One region of the Lysobacter terrae genome, then DNA from elsewhere that is predicted to be linked to it. Evidence: predicted binding sites of a transcription regulator. Region 1 holds the regulator's gene; the other holds the start of a gene.

Region 1 (6,481 bases):
CGCGATCATCGCGCGGCGATCGTGCGCCGGCGGCCGGAACACCCAGCGGAACATCGCCATCGCGCGCTTGAAGGTGTGGATCGGGGTCTGCAGCAGGATCGATGCGGTGGTGCCCAGGATGACGATGACGAACGCGGCCGGCGACCACAGGCCCGACAATCCTGCGCCCTTCAGTACGCTGCCGCCGCAAAGTGCGGCAATCGCGAGCACGAGTCCGATTACACTGAGTCTGTCCATATGAGCGCGTTATCGGCCCGTCAGTGGTGAACTTGATGCGTCTGGGCCGGATGCCCAGGCGGCACGGCGAGAAGACTGTGTGTTCTCGCGCAATCCCGTGCGCAGCAGCGCGTCGACGTCGAGGATCAGTGCCATGCGGCCGTCGCCGACCAGGCTCGCGCCGGCGTAGCCGGGCAATCCGCGCAAGGTCGGCGGCAGCGCCTTGATCACGACTTCCTCGCGGCCACGCACGCGATCGACGGCGAGGCAATAGCGTTGCTCGCCCGATTGCAACACCACGGCCGTAACCAGCGGCAGGGCGGCAGGCGGCAGGCCCAGCCACTCGCGCAGGCCGAGCAGGGGCGTCGGCTCCTGGCGCAGGTCGAGCATCGGCTGGCCGTCGATCGATAGCGCGGCAGCCGGATCGTGCGTGAGCACTTCCACCACCCGCACCAGCGGCAGGGCGTAGACGTCGCCTTCGATCTCCACCAGCAAGGTCGGCAGGATCGCGAGCGTCAGCGGCACGCGGATGCAGAAGCGACTGCCTGCGCCAACTTCGGAATGGATTTGCACCTGGCCGCTGAGTTCGCGGATCTTGGATTGCACGACGTCCATGCCGACGCCGCGTCCGGACAAGTCGCTGACTTCGTTGCGGGTCGAGAAGCCGGGCAGGAAGATGAGCTGCAGGCACTCCTCGCCGGTCAGGCGCGCGGCGGCCTCGACGGTGATCAGGCCCTTGTCGACGGCGCTGCGGCGGATCTTGTCCGGATCGATGCCGGCGCCGTCGTCGCGCACTTCGATGTTGACGTGGTCGCCTTCCTGCTGCGCGCTCAGGCGCACGCGGCCCTGTTCGGGCTTGCAGGCGCGGCGGCGCACGTCGGGCATTTCGATGCCGTGATCGATCGCATTGCGCACCAGGTGCACCAGCGGATCGGCCAGGGCTTCGACCAGGTTGCGGTCGAGCTCGGTGTCGGCGCCGACGACTTCCAGTTCGACATTCTTCTTCAGTTGCCGGGCGACATCGCGCGCGAGCTTGGGGAAACGCGCGAACACGCGGCCGACCGGTTGCATGCGTGCGGTCATCACCGCCGATTGCAAGCGTGAAGTCGCCACGTCCAGCGCGGCGACGGCACGATCCAGATCGTCGTCGCGCAGCCGCGGGCGGATCGTCTTGAGGCGATTGCGGGCGAGGACGAGTTCGCCCACGAGATTCACCATCGCATCCAGGCGGCGCACGTCGACGCGCACGGTGGCGTCCGCGTCGTGCGGCGTGGCGGCAGGCGCGGCTTTTGGTGTGGCGGGGTGGTCGCTGTGGGGCGCTTGCACGGGCATTGCCGTCGCAGCTGCGGGGGCGGGTGCCGCTGCGGCTTGCAAACCATCGAGCAATGCTTCGAATTCGAGGTCGTCGATGGTTTCGCCGCCTGCGGCGAACCTGGCGATGGCGTCTTCCGCGGCGGCATTCATGTTTGCAGTCGGCATCGCCGGCACAGACGAAGGACGCATGCCGGAGCGCAACGCCGCGATCAATTCCGGCGGCGCCAGATCCAGCGGAGCGCCCGAGGCCACCGCCTGCAACATGTCGCTCAGCAGGTCCAGAGCCTGTTGCGCGCCGTCGAAGGCCGGCGCATCAAGCGGCACCACGCCGCTGCGCGCCGCGTCCAAACGATCCTCGGCCGCATGGCAGATCTGCACCATCGGCACCAGGTCGAGGAAGCCTGCGCCGCCCTTGATCGTGTGGAAGCCGCGGAACACCGCGTTGAGACAGTCGCGATCGGTCGGTACCTGTTCGAGCACGACCATCTGCTCGCCGAGCTGGTCGAGAATTTCGCGCGCCTCGATCAGGAAATCGGCGCAGATGTCGGAAGCCAGAGCGGACACCTGATCACAACCCCAGCGAGGAGAGCAACTGGTTGGCGTCGTCCTGCGTCGTCGCCGGCGCATCGATGCCGGATTGCGACGGACCGAATCCGTGCGAGGACAAATGCAGCGGCTCGGCCGCGATGCTCGCGGACGCGGCTTCGCCCAGGCCTGCGTGCACCGTGCGCACAAGCTGCACGACGCGGCGGATGATCTGGCCGGTGAGATCCTGATAGCCCTGCGCCGCGGTCATTTCCGAGAAGCGGGCGCGGATGCCGGCGATGGTGGCCTCCACGTCCTCGTCGATCGACGTGGCGGGCACGGTGCCGAGCAGCACGCCGCATTCCTGGATGAGATCGAGGGTCTGGTGGCTGGCCACTTCGCTCATCTGCACGACGTGCTCCAGGCGCGCGCAGGCTTCCGGTAGGGCACCGCCCTCGGCCGTGCCGACACCCTGGCCGCCGAGCGCCTGGTCGAGTTCGCGCGCGAGCCGCGCCAGTCCCTGCACCAGCGGCTGCGTGCGCCACTGGATGAGTTCGTCGACATGCGCGCGCCAGCCAGTGCTGTCGTCGGCTTCCAACGCGTCGAGCGCCGCGTGCAGGCACGCGATCACGGCCTGGCGGTCGCCTATGCGATCTTCCTGGCGTCCATCCAGTGCCGGCACCGCATTCACGCCGCGGCTCCCAGGCGCTCGAAGATCTTGCCGAGCTTGTCGCCGAGCGTCGCCGCGGTGAACGGTTTGATGACGTAGCCATTCACGCCGGACTGCGCGGCTTCGATGATCTGTTCGCGCTTGGCTTCGGCGGTGACCATCAGCACGGGGATCTTCGACAGTTGCGAGTCGGAGCGGATCGCCTTGAGCAGGTCGATGCCGGCCATGCCGGGCATGTTCCAGTCGGTGATCACCAGATCGAACGGTCCCTTGCGCAGCTCGACCAGCGCGGTGTTGCCGTCGTCCGCTTCGGCGGTATTGAAGAAGCCCAGGTCGTTGAGCAGGTTCTTGACGATGCGCCGCATGGTCGAGAAGTCGTCGACGATCAGGATGCGGATGTTCTTGTCCATGCGGGGTCTCGTGTAGCGGCTGAAACTGGGTGGGAATGTGGATGGAAGCGAGAGCTCAGACCGGAAGGCCGTCGTCCTCGTCATGGCTGCCGTGCCAATCGCCCAGGCGTGCGCGCAGGCGCACCATGGCCTGGCCGTGGATCTGGCACACGCGCGATTCGCTGACCGACAGCACCGCGCCGATCTCGCGCAGGTTGAGTTCCTGTTCGTAGTACAGCGACAGCACCAGGCGTTCGCGCTCGGGCAGCTTGCCGATGGCGTCGGAAAGCGCCTGGCGGAAGGCGTCGTTCTCGAATGCGCGGGCCGGAGTCGCGGTGGACGCCACGGACAGGCGCGGCTCGCCGTCGTGCTCTTCCATGTGCGCATCCAGGCTCACCAGCTGGCCGCGTGCGGCGTCCTCGACCATGTGGTGGTATTCGTCCAGGCTCACGCCCAGCGCATCGGCGACCTGCTGCGCGGAGGCCGCGTTGCCGGTGCGCTGCTCGATGTCGCGGGTCGCTGCCACCAGATCGCGATAGCGGCGATGCACGGAACGCGGCACCCAGTCGCCGCGGCGGATCTCGTCGATCATCGCGCCGCGGATGCGGATGGACGCGTAGGTCTCGAAGGTGGCGCCCTGGTCGGACTGGAAATTGCGCGCGGCGTCGATCAGGCCGAGCATGCCGGCCTGGACCAGATCATCGATTTCCACGCTGGCCGGCAGGCGCGCGGCGAGGTGATGCGCGATGCGGCGCACCAGCTCGCTGTGCCGCTCGACGATGTCGTGTACGGAGCCTTGTTGGTTGGCGCGGTACTGGGCGGCGGCGCTGGCGTTCATGCGGCGGCGCTCCGGGTGGCGCTGTTCGCCGGGGTCTGGCCGAGCAGGCGCTCGAGGAAGAATTCGACGTGGCCGCGCGGCGCAAGCGGCGACTGCCACTGCCGCGAGCGGCGTGCGATGTCGCGGAAGGCGAGCGCGGACGGGCTGGACGGGAAGGCGTCGACGACGGATTCCTGGCGCTGCACGGCGCGGCGCAGCCACTCATCGCGCGGAATCGCACCGAGATAGCTGAGGGTCACATCGAGGAAGCGTGAGGTGACGCGTTCCAGTTTCTCGAACAGCTGGCGGCCTTCGATCGGATGCTGCACCTGGTTGGCCAGCACCTGCACGCGGGAGACGCCGCGTTCGCGACTGAGCACTTTGATCAGCGCGTAGGCATCGGTGACCGAGGCCGGCTCGTCGCAGACCACGACGACCACATCCTGCGCGGCCTGGCAGAACGTCAGCACGCCGTCGGCGATTCCCGCCGCGTTGTCGACCACCATGGTGTCGATCGCCACGTCGAGTTCGCAGAAGGCATGGACCAGGCCGACGTGCTGTTGCGGCGTCAGCTCGGTCATATGGCGCTTGCCCGAGGCGGCCGGGACGATCATCAGGCCGTTGGGGCCTTCGAGCACGGTGTCGCGCAGCTCGCAGCGGCCGGCGATGACGTCGGCAAGGGTGAAGCGCGGCGACAGCCCGAGCATGACATCGACGTTGGCCAGGCCCAGGTCGGTATCCAACAGCAAGGTGCGCTGGCCGGCGTTGACCAGGGCCGCCGCGAGATTGATCGACACCGACGTCTTGCCCACGCCGCCCTTGCCGCTGGCGACCGCGATCACACGGGGTGCGGCGGTCTGCGCGTTGGTCGGTTGGGAGTCAGGCAAATGCATGGCGATCCTCTATGGCCAAAGGGTTATCGGCAGCACCCGGGGATTTCTCCAGTGCCAGTTTTGGGGCGCGCTCTTCGCTGGAGCGCTGGTTGGCGTGCCGCTCCTGCACCTGCCGCCGCAGCGCGTCGGTGAGCGCGTCGGCGCTGGCGGCGTCCAGGTCGTCGGGCACCTGCTGGCCGCTGCACAGGTAGGCGAGCGGGAGCTCGTTCTGTACCAGCACCGAGAGCGCGGAACCCAGGCGGCCGGATTCGTCCAGCTTGGTGAGCACGGCGCCGTCGGGAGCGGCGGGGCGGTAACGGCGGACGATTTCCGCCAGGTCGTGCGGATGGGCGTTGGCCGGTAGCACCAACAGGCTGCGCAGGCGGCTGGACGAACGCAGCCACAGGATCTGCCGCAGCAGGGCACGGTCGCGCACGCCGTAGCCGGCGGTGTCGACCAGCACGAGCGGGTAGTCGGCCAGTTGATCGAGCGCGCGGCCGAGCGTGTCGCTGCTGTCCGCGTCGCACACGGTCACGCCCAGGCGACGGCCGAGCGCATGCAGTTGTTCGCGCGCACCGGTGCGTTCGCCATCGATGCTCACCAGCGCCACGTCGCGGGCGCGATGGCGGGCGGCGAAGCGCGCGGCCAGCTTGGCCGCGGTGGTGGTCTTGCCCGCGCCGGTCGGACCGACCAGGGCGATCACGCCGCCCTCGTCGATCGGTTCGCTGTGAGTCAGGCGCAGCGTGCGTACCAGCCCGGCGAGCATCGGCTCGTGCACATCGGCCGGGGCGATGCGCGGATCCAGATCGGCGGCCACCGCCTGTGCGATCGCGGTATCGCAGCCCAGGCCGAGCAGGGTTTCGAACGCCTCCGCACGCGCCGGCGAACCGCGCAGACGTTCCAGCGAGAGCTGTTCCATCTGCCGTTCCATCAACTGGCGCATGGTCGCCAGTTCGCGACGCATGGCGAAGATGGCGGGATCGGCTTCGTTGCTGTCCACCGCGACGGCGTGCAGCAGGCGCGGCGCGGAAACGAGGGAGGCCGTCGGCGCGATGGCTTCGCCGGCATCGCAGGCCGCGACGGGCGCCTGGCCGGTCGCGAGCGAAATCAGATAGTCGGCGTCGCTTTCCTTGGGCTCGGCGCGGGCACTCACGCTGTCCGATACCTGGGGCGTCTCGATGACGTCGGACGCGGCGGTATCCGCAGCGACGAGGGTTGCAGCCTGCGGTGCGGCCAGTTCAGCGGGTTGCGCGGGTGCAGGCGGATTGAAGGCCGCCATCATCTCTTCGAAGCGCGTCGCCGGGTCGCTCGGCTTCGGTGCGGCTTCGGCGGGCGCGCTCGGCGCCGGAGCGGAGCCCGCGGTGAGTTCAGCCAAGGTCGGGCCTTCGTCCGCATCCGCTGCATCACCGATGCGAAACATCGCGCGAGCGCGCGACATCAGCGATGGCGTCGCGGAAGCGAACACCGGTGTGGTTGCGGTGGTGGCGATGCATTCGGGCTTGAACACCGCAGCGGCCGCTGCCGCCTTGGGCGCAATGACGGCGTCTGCCACCGGTGCATCGGCGGCCGCGCCCGTGGCCATTGCCGCCGCCTGCGGGCTCAGCTTCACCACCGCAGCAGGCGCAGCGGTTTCCAATGCCGGTGCCGCGGCGCGCAGCGCCTGCGCTACCAGCGCCTC
Region 2 (6,481 bases), on a different contig from region 1:
ATTCGACCTCGCCGACCTGGTCCAACCTGCTCATCGGCCAGCGCACGCTGGGCGACGCGATCGCGGGCCGCCTCGACTACACCGCGCCGGCCGCCGGCGGCACGCCCGGCAAGCGCTACACGCTGCGCCCCTTCGAGGAACAGGCCGTGCTGCTGGTGCGCCCGCGCGGCTGGCACCTCGACGAGAAGCATGTGCTGGTCGACGGCGAACGCTTGTCCGCCTCGCTGTTCGACCTGGGCTTGTTCGCCTTCCATAACGCGCATGCGCTCGCGGCCAAGGATCGTGGCCCCTACTTCTACCTGCCCAAGCTGCAGTCGATGGAAGAGGCACAGCTGTGGAACGACGTGCTCGACCACATCGAAGCGGCGCTGAAGCTGCCCAACGGCCAGCTCAAGGTCACCGTGCTGATCGAGACGCTGCCGGCGGTGTTCGAAATGGACGAGATCCTCTACGTCCTGCGCAACCGCATCGCCGGCTTGAACTGCGGCCGCTGGGACTACGTCTTCTCCTACATCAAGACCTTCCGCAATCACCGCGACAAGGTGCTGCCGGAGCGCGGGCAGGTGACGATGACGCAGCCGTTCCTGCGGGCGTATTCGGAACTGCTGATCCAGACCTGCCACAAGCGCGGCGCGCATGCGATGGGTGGGATGGCCGCGCAGATCCCGATCAGCGGCGATGAAGCCGCCAACGAGGCCGCGCTCGCCAAGGTCCGCGCCGACAAGCTGCGCGAAGCGACCGCCGGGCACGACGGCACCTGGGTCGCGCATCCGGCTCTGATTCCGCTGGCGCGGCAGATCTTCGACGAGCGCATGCCGCAGGCGAACCAGCACGAGGTGCGCCGCGAGGAAGTGATCGTCACTCGCGACGATCTGATCAAGCCGAGCATCGGTTCGATCACCCGCGCCGGCTTCGAGAACAACGTCGAAGTGTGCGTGCGCTATCTCGCCGCGTGGCTCGACGGCAACGGTTGTGTGCCGATCCATTGGCTAATGGAGGACGCCGCGACCGCCGAAATCGCGCGCACGCAGCTGTGGCAATGGCTGCATACCGAGGGCCTGCATCTCGACGACGGCAGCGAAGTCGACCTGGCGCTGTTCGAACGCGCACTCATCAATCTGCCGGGCAAGCTCGGCGATCGCAGCAAGCTGCCCGGCGGCAGCCGCATCAACGAGGCGATCGGGATGCTCGACCGCCTCACCCACGCCGACACGCTCGAAGAGTTCCTGACCCTGCCCGCGTACGCGCGGCTCGACTGATCCATCGCAACACCCCCACCACGCGCTCACGCATCAGAGGGATACGCCATGAACAAGCAAGCCTCCGCCGACCAACTCCGTCACGACTGGCAGACCAACCCGCGCTGGGCCGGCATCACCCGCCCGTACAGCGCCGAAGACGTGGTGCGCCTGCGCGGCACTGTGCAGATCGAGCATTCGATCGCGCGGCTCGGCGCGGAGAAACTGTGGAATTCGCTGAACACCGAGGACTTCGTCAACGCGTTGGGCGCGCTCACCGGCAATCAGGCGATGCAGCAGGTGAAGGCCGGCCTCAAGGCGATCTATCTGTCCGGCTGGCAGGTCGCCGCCGACGCCAATATCGCCGGCGAGATGTACCCCGATCAGTCGCTGTACCCGGCCAACTCGGTGCCGCAGGTCGTGCGCCGCATCAACAACACGCTGTTGCGCGCCGATCAGATCCAGCATGCGGAAGGCGGCGGCGACGTCGACTTCCTGCAGCCGATCGTGGCCGACGCCGAGGCCGGCTTCGGTGGCGTGCTCAATGCCTTTGAACTGATGAAGGGCATGATCGAAGCGGGCGCCGCCGGCGTGCACTTCGAGGACCAGCTCGCTTCGGTGAAGAAGTGCGGGCACATGGGCGGCAAGGTGCTGGTGCCCACGCGCGAAGCGGTCGAGAAGCTCGTCGCCGCGCGCCTCGCCGCGGACGTGATGGGCGTGCCGACGCTGATCGTCGCGCGCACCGACGCCGAAGCTGCGGACCTGCTGACCAGCGACGTCGACGCCAACGACCAGCCGTTCGCCACCGGCGAGCGCACGGTCGAAGGCTTCTACAAGACCCGCAATGGCCTCGATCAGGCGATCAGCCGCGGCCTGGCCTATGCGCCGTACGCCGACCTGGTGTGGTGCGAGACCGGCAAACCGGATCTGGAATTCGCGCGCAAGTTCGCCGAGGCGATCCACGCGAAGTATCCGGGCAAGCTGCTGGCGTACAACTGCTCGCCGAGCTTCAATTGGAAGAAGAATCTGGACGACGCGACGATCGCGCGCTTCCAGAAGGAACTCGCCAAGCTCGGCTACAAGTTCCAGTTCATCACCCTGGCCGGGTTCCACAGCCTCAACTACGGCATGTTCAGCCTGGCGCACGGTTATGCGCGTCGGCAGATGAGCGCTTTTGTCGAGCTGCAGGAAGCTGAATTCGCCGCTGCGGAGAAGGGCTTCACCGCGGTGAAGCACCAGCGCGAAGTCGGCACCGGTTACTTCGACGCGGTGACCCAGGTGATCCAGAACGGTCAGTCCTCGACGGTCGCGCTGAAGGGCTCGACCGAGGAAGAGCAGTTCCACGAGCAGAAGGCCGCAGCCTAAGGTTTTCCCTTCTCCCCGCTTGCGGGGAGAAGGTCGAAGCGGGCGATAGCCCGCTGAGGGAAGGGCGGATGAGGGGGAGCTCTCCCCGCAAGCGGGGAGAGGCGATCGTCCCGCTCTGGGACGTCCGACAAGCGGCCAACCCTTGTCCGCCACCGGCCGCAATTAGCGTTGGCCGCCAGTCGCTCCTGCCCGCGTAGTCCTATAGATCGGGTGATATTCTCAACCCCTCCGCAGGGCCCCGGGTACGTGTGGATGAAGCGCAGGACGGCGACGGAGTCGCTGCAAGACAGCTCGATGCCGACGACGCCCGCACCCGATGCGGTGGCCGCCGCGCTGACGCCTGCCGAATACGCGCTGTTCGCCGAAGTCGGCCGCGTACGCCGCTGTTACTCCGGTGAAACCCTGTTCCGCCGCGGCGACCTGGGCACCACGATGTATGTGATCGCCACGGGCGCGGTCGATCTCGACTTCGGCGACGACCTGATTTCTAAGCGCCTGGGACCCTATGAATTCTTCGGTGAACTCGGCCTGCTGATCGGCGATCACGCCCGCAGTGCGGACGCCGTGGCGGTCACCGACGGCGAATTGATCGAACTGCGCCACGAGGAATTCCAGCGTCTGGTCGACGACGATCCGAGGCTGATCTCGCACTTCCTGCGCCGCGCGATCATGCGCGTGGTGCTCAACGAACAAAGCCTGATCCGGCGGCTGCGCCGTCGTAACCAGGATCTGCAGACAGCTCTGGATTCTTTGCGCGCCACCGCGCACCAGCTCAACCAGACCGAAGAGCTCATCCGTACCGACGAACTCACCGGCCTGCACAACCGGCGTGGTCTCGCCCAGCATCTGGCCGAACGCCGCCGCAACGGCCAGCTCAAGGGGCTCGGCCTGGTGCTGGTGGATTGCGACCGCTTCAAGCAGGTCAACGATGAGCACGGCCACCTGGTCGGCGATCGTGTACTGCAGAGCATTGCCAGCATCCTGCGTTCGGTGGCCAGCGACGGCGACATCGCCTGCCGGCTGGGCGGCGACGAATTTTGCCTGCTGATCGCCGCGGACAATCGCGACGCGGTCATGGGCTTCGCCGACTTCATCGTCACCACCACCCGCGGTCTGCTGCAGGTGCCGCGTCACGCGGCGCCGGGCGAAGTGCCGCTGGCGTGCTCGGTCAGCGTGGGTGCCTGCCTGATCGACGGCGAGCGCGACTGGAACGACTGGTACGCACAGGCGGATGCGGCGCTGTATCGTGCCAAGCGCCTGGGCGGTAATCGTGTGGAGTGGCAGGACAGCGCACTCGCTACGGCTTGAACGGACTGAGGCCTGATGAATACCGCGGTAGAGATGTTCGACGCCACGCCCGAACCTGCGCCGCGCGCACCGGCCAACGCGCCGCAATTGCGCACCCTGCTGCTGACCGACCTGGTCGATTCGATGGGACTGGTCGAACGCCTGGGCGACGGTCCGGCCAGCGATCTGTTCCGCGCCCATGACCGCCTCGTCCTGCAGTTGCAGCAGCAATGGCGCGGGCGCCTGATCGATCGCTCCGACGGACTGCTGCTGCTGTTCGAGCGTCCCATCGATGGCCTGGGATTCGCGCTCGACTACGTGCGTGGCCTGACCGCCTTGGGCGAGGAGCGCGGCCTCTCCCTGCGCGCCCGCGCGGGATTGCATGTCGGCGAGGTGCTGACTTGGCGCAACAGCGAGGAGGCCGTGAGCATCGGCGCCAAGCCGCTGGAAGTCGAAGGCCTGGCCAAGCCGATGGCCGCGCGCCTGATGGCGATGGCGCGGCCTGGGCAGATCCTGCTCTCCGCCGTTGCTGAGCCGCTGGCGCATCGCGCCGCCCGCGAACTGGGCGATCGCGGCCAGCACCTGGTGTGGAAGGCGTGGGGCCGCTGGCGCTTCAAAGGTGTGCCGGAGCCGCAACACATCTTCGAAGTCGGCGAACCCGGCGTCGCGCCGCTGCGCATGCCGCCGAATACCCCGAAAGCCTGGCGCGACATCCCATTGTGGCGGCGCCCCGCTGCACTGGCCGCGGAAGCCGCGCTACTGGCGGCCGGTGTGCTCGGCGCGTGGTTCATTACCCGGCCCGAACCCGCCATCGCCTTCAACCAGCGCGACTGGGTCGTCATCGGCGATCTGCGCAATCTCACCGGCCAGAGTGCGCTGGACGATTCGCTGGAGCAGGCGTTCCGCATCAGCCTGGATCAGTCGCGCTACGTCAACGTGTTGAGCGACATGAAGGCGCGCGACACCCTCGGCCGCATGCGCCGCGCGCCGGATACGGTGCTCGACCGCGCGGTCGCATCGGAAGTCGCGCTGCGCGACGGCGCGCGTGCGGTGATCCTGCCGACGGTGGCGGAAGTCGGTGGACGCGTGCGCGTCAGTGCCGAAGTCATCGATCCGCACACCCAGACCACCGTCTATGCGGAATCGGCCGAAGGGACGGGCGTGACCTCCACGTTGGACTCGATCGACGACGTCACCGCGGCTCTGCGCGCGAAGCTGGGCGAAGCCGTCAAGTCGATCGAAAAGGACTCGGCGCCGCTGCCGCAGGTGGCGACGAAAAACCTGGATGCACTGCGCGCCTATGCACTGGGGCAGAAGGCGTATGCACAGGGAGATCAGCATGGCGCGCTGCAGTACTACCAACGCGCGACGCAGATCGATCCGGAGTTCGCGCTGGCGTGGCTCGGGCAGATGCGTGCGCAGTTCGCAGTGGTGAATGCACCGGCGGCGATCCCGCCGTTGCGGCAGGCGCAGAAGCTGCGCGACCACCTGGTACTGCGCGAAGCGCTGTACATGGATGCGTGGGCCTCGAACTTCGATGCGCCCGAGCAGACCGCGGCGAAGTGGCAGGAGCTGGCCCAGCTCTATCCGGACTATTGGCCCGCACAAGGCAATGCCGGGCTATGGCTGTATCAGGCCAACCGCTTCAAGGAAGCCCTCCCGTTTGCGATCGCGGGTACGTCGCCGCGCTATGAGCTCGCTTCGGTCCAGGAGGACACCGTCGGGCGTCTGCGCCTGGCGATGGGCGACTATCGCCAGGCGACAAGCTCGTTCCAGCGTGCGCTCGCGCATGGCTACCGCAGCAGTCTGCGGCGGCTCGCGCTGGTGGACGCCGCCCAGCGCAACTTCGCGTCCGCCCAGCGCCGGCTGGGGCAGATTCCTTCCGACGATCGCTATGCGTATATCGAGCGCACGAGCGTGAACCTCGACCGCGGCGACTGGAAGGCAGGGCAAGCTTCCGCGCGCGCCGCGCTCGACCTGGCGAAGGGCGAAACCGGATTCGACAGCCGCTATCTGCACCTGCCGGTCGCCGTTGCGAACTGGCTGGCAGGCGACCGCGAGGCCGCGCTGCAGGCCGCGCGCAGTGCCGCCGACTCGGCCGTGGCCGCATTGGGCCGGCCGTTCGATCCGGATGCAGCGGACGATGCGGAACTGGCGACTGCCGCCGCGCTTGTGGCCCTGCGTATGGACGACGCCGACGTCGCCGCGCGGGTGTTGTCGGTGCTGGCCAAGAAGCCGAGCCTGCGTGCCGTTCCCAGCGTTGCCTCGCTCGTCTTCGCGATCGAGGCCGAGCAGTTCCGGCGGGCCGGGCAGCCCTTGAAGGCGATCGGATTGCTAAAACCCACCCTGACCGGCAGCGAGCGCTACCAGGTGCGCGCGGTGTTGATGCGCGCCTACGAAGATGCCGGCAACGTGCCCGCGGCCCTGGAGCAGGCGCGCTGGCTGCAGGCCCACCGCGGGCAGGCTTACGTCGAACTGGAATGCGGCCACTGCCTGCAGGCACTCAACGTAGTCGACAGCAACCTGGCGCTGCGGACACAGTCGCGCTTGCTCGCCCGTGCGGGCGAGGCGGAAAAAGCCGGCGCGGCCCA

The links. Region 1 encodes FliA, which starts transcription of late flagellar genes. Its sites were predicted from a motif close to TAAAGTTTNNCNNNCNNNGGCCGATAA; they were not measured.
Region 2: the regulator FliA is predicted to act here: its motif matches at 2,740-2,766, upstream of ACYVJ8_RS11910 (GGDEF domain-containing protein).

The regions. Positions count from the first base shown of each region.
Region 1 covers NZ_BAAGSX010000001.1:1,045,312-1,051,792, forward strand. The annotation lists gene ACYVJ8_RS05050 (flagellar motor protein) at 1-237, opposite strand, end outside; gene ACYVJ8_RS05055 (chemotaxis protein CheA) at 247-2,094, opposite strand; gene ACYVJ8_RS05060 (protein phosphatase CheZ) at 2,099-2,746, opposite strand; gene cheY (chemotaxis response regulator CheY) at 2,743-3,135, opposite strand; gene ACYVJ8_RS05070 (RNA polymerase sigma factor FliA) at 3,191-3,952, opposite strand; gene ACYVJ8_RS05075 (MinD/ParA family protein) at 3,949-4,824, opposite strand; gene ACYVJ8_RS05080 (AAA family ATPase) at 4,811-6,481, opposite strand, start outside.
Region 2 covers NZ_BAAGSX010000008.1:29,031-35,511, reverse strand. The annotation lists gene aceB (malate synthase A) at 1-1,259, shown strand, start outside; gene aceA (isocitrate lyase) at 1,308-2,603, shown strand; gene ACYVJ8_RS11910 (GGDEF domain-containing protein) at 2,898-3,911, shown strand; gene ACYVJ8_RS11905 (putative peptide modification system cyclase) at 3,927-6,481, shown strand, end outside.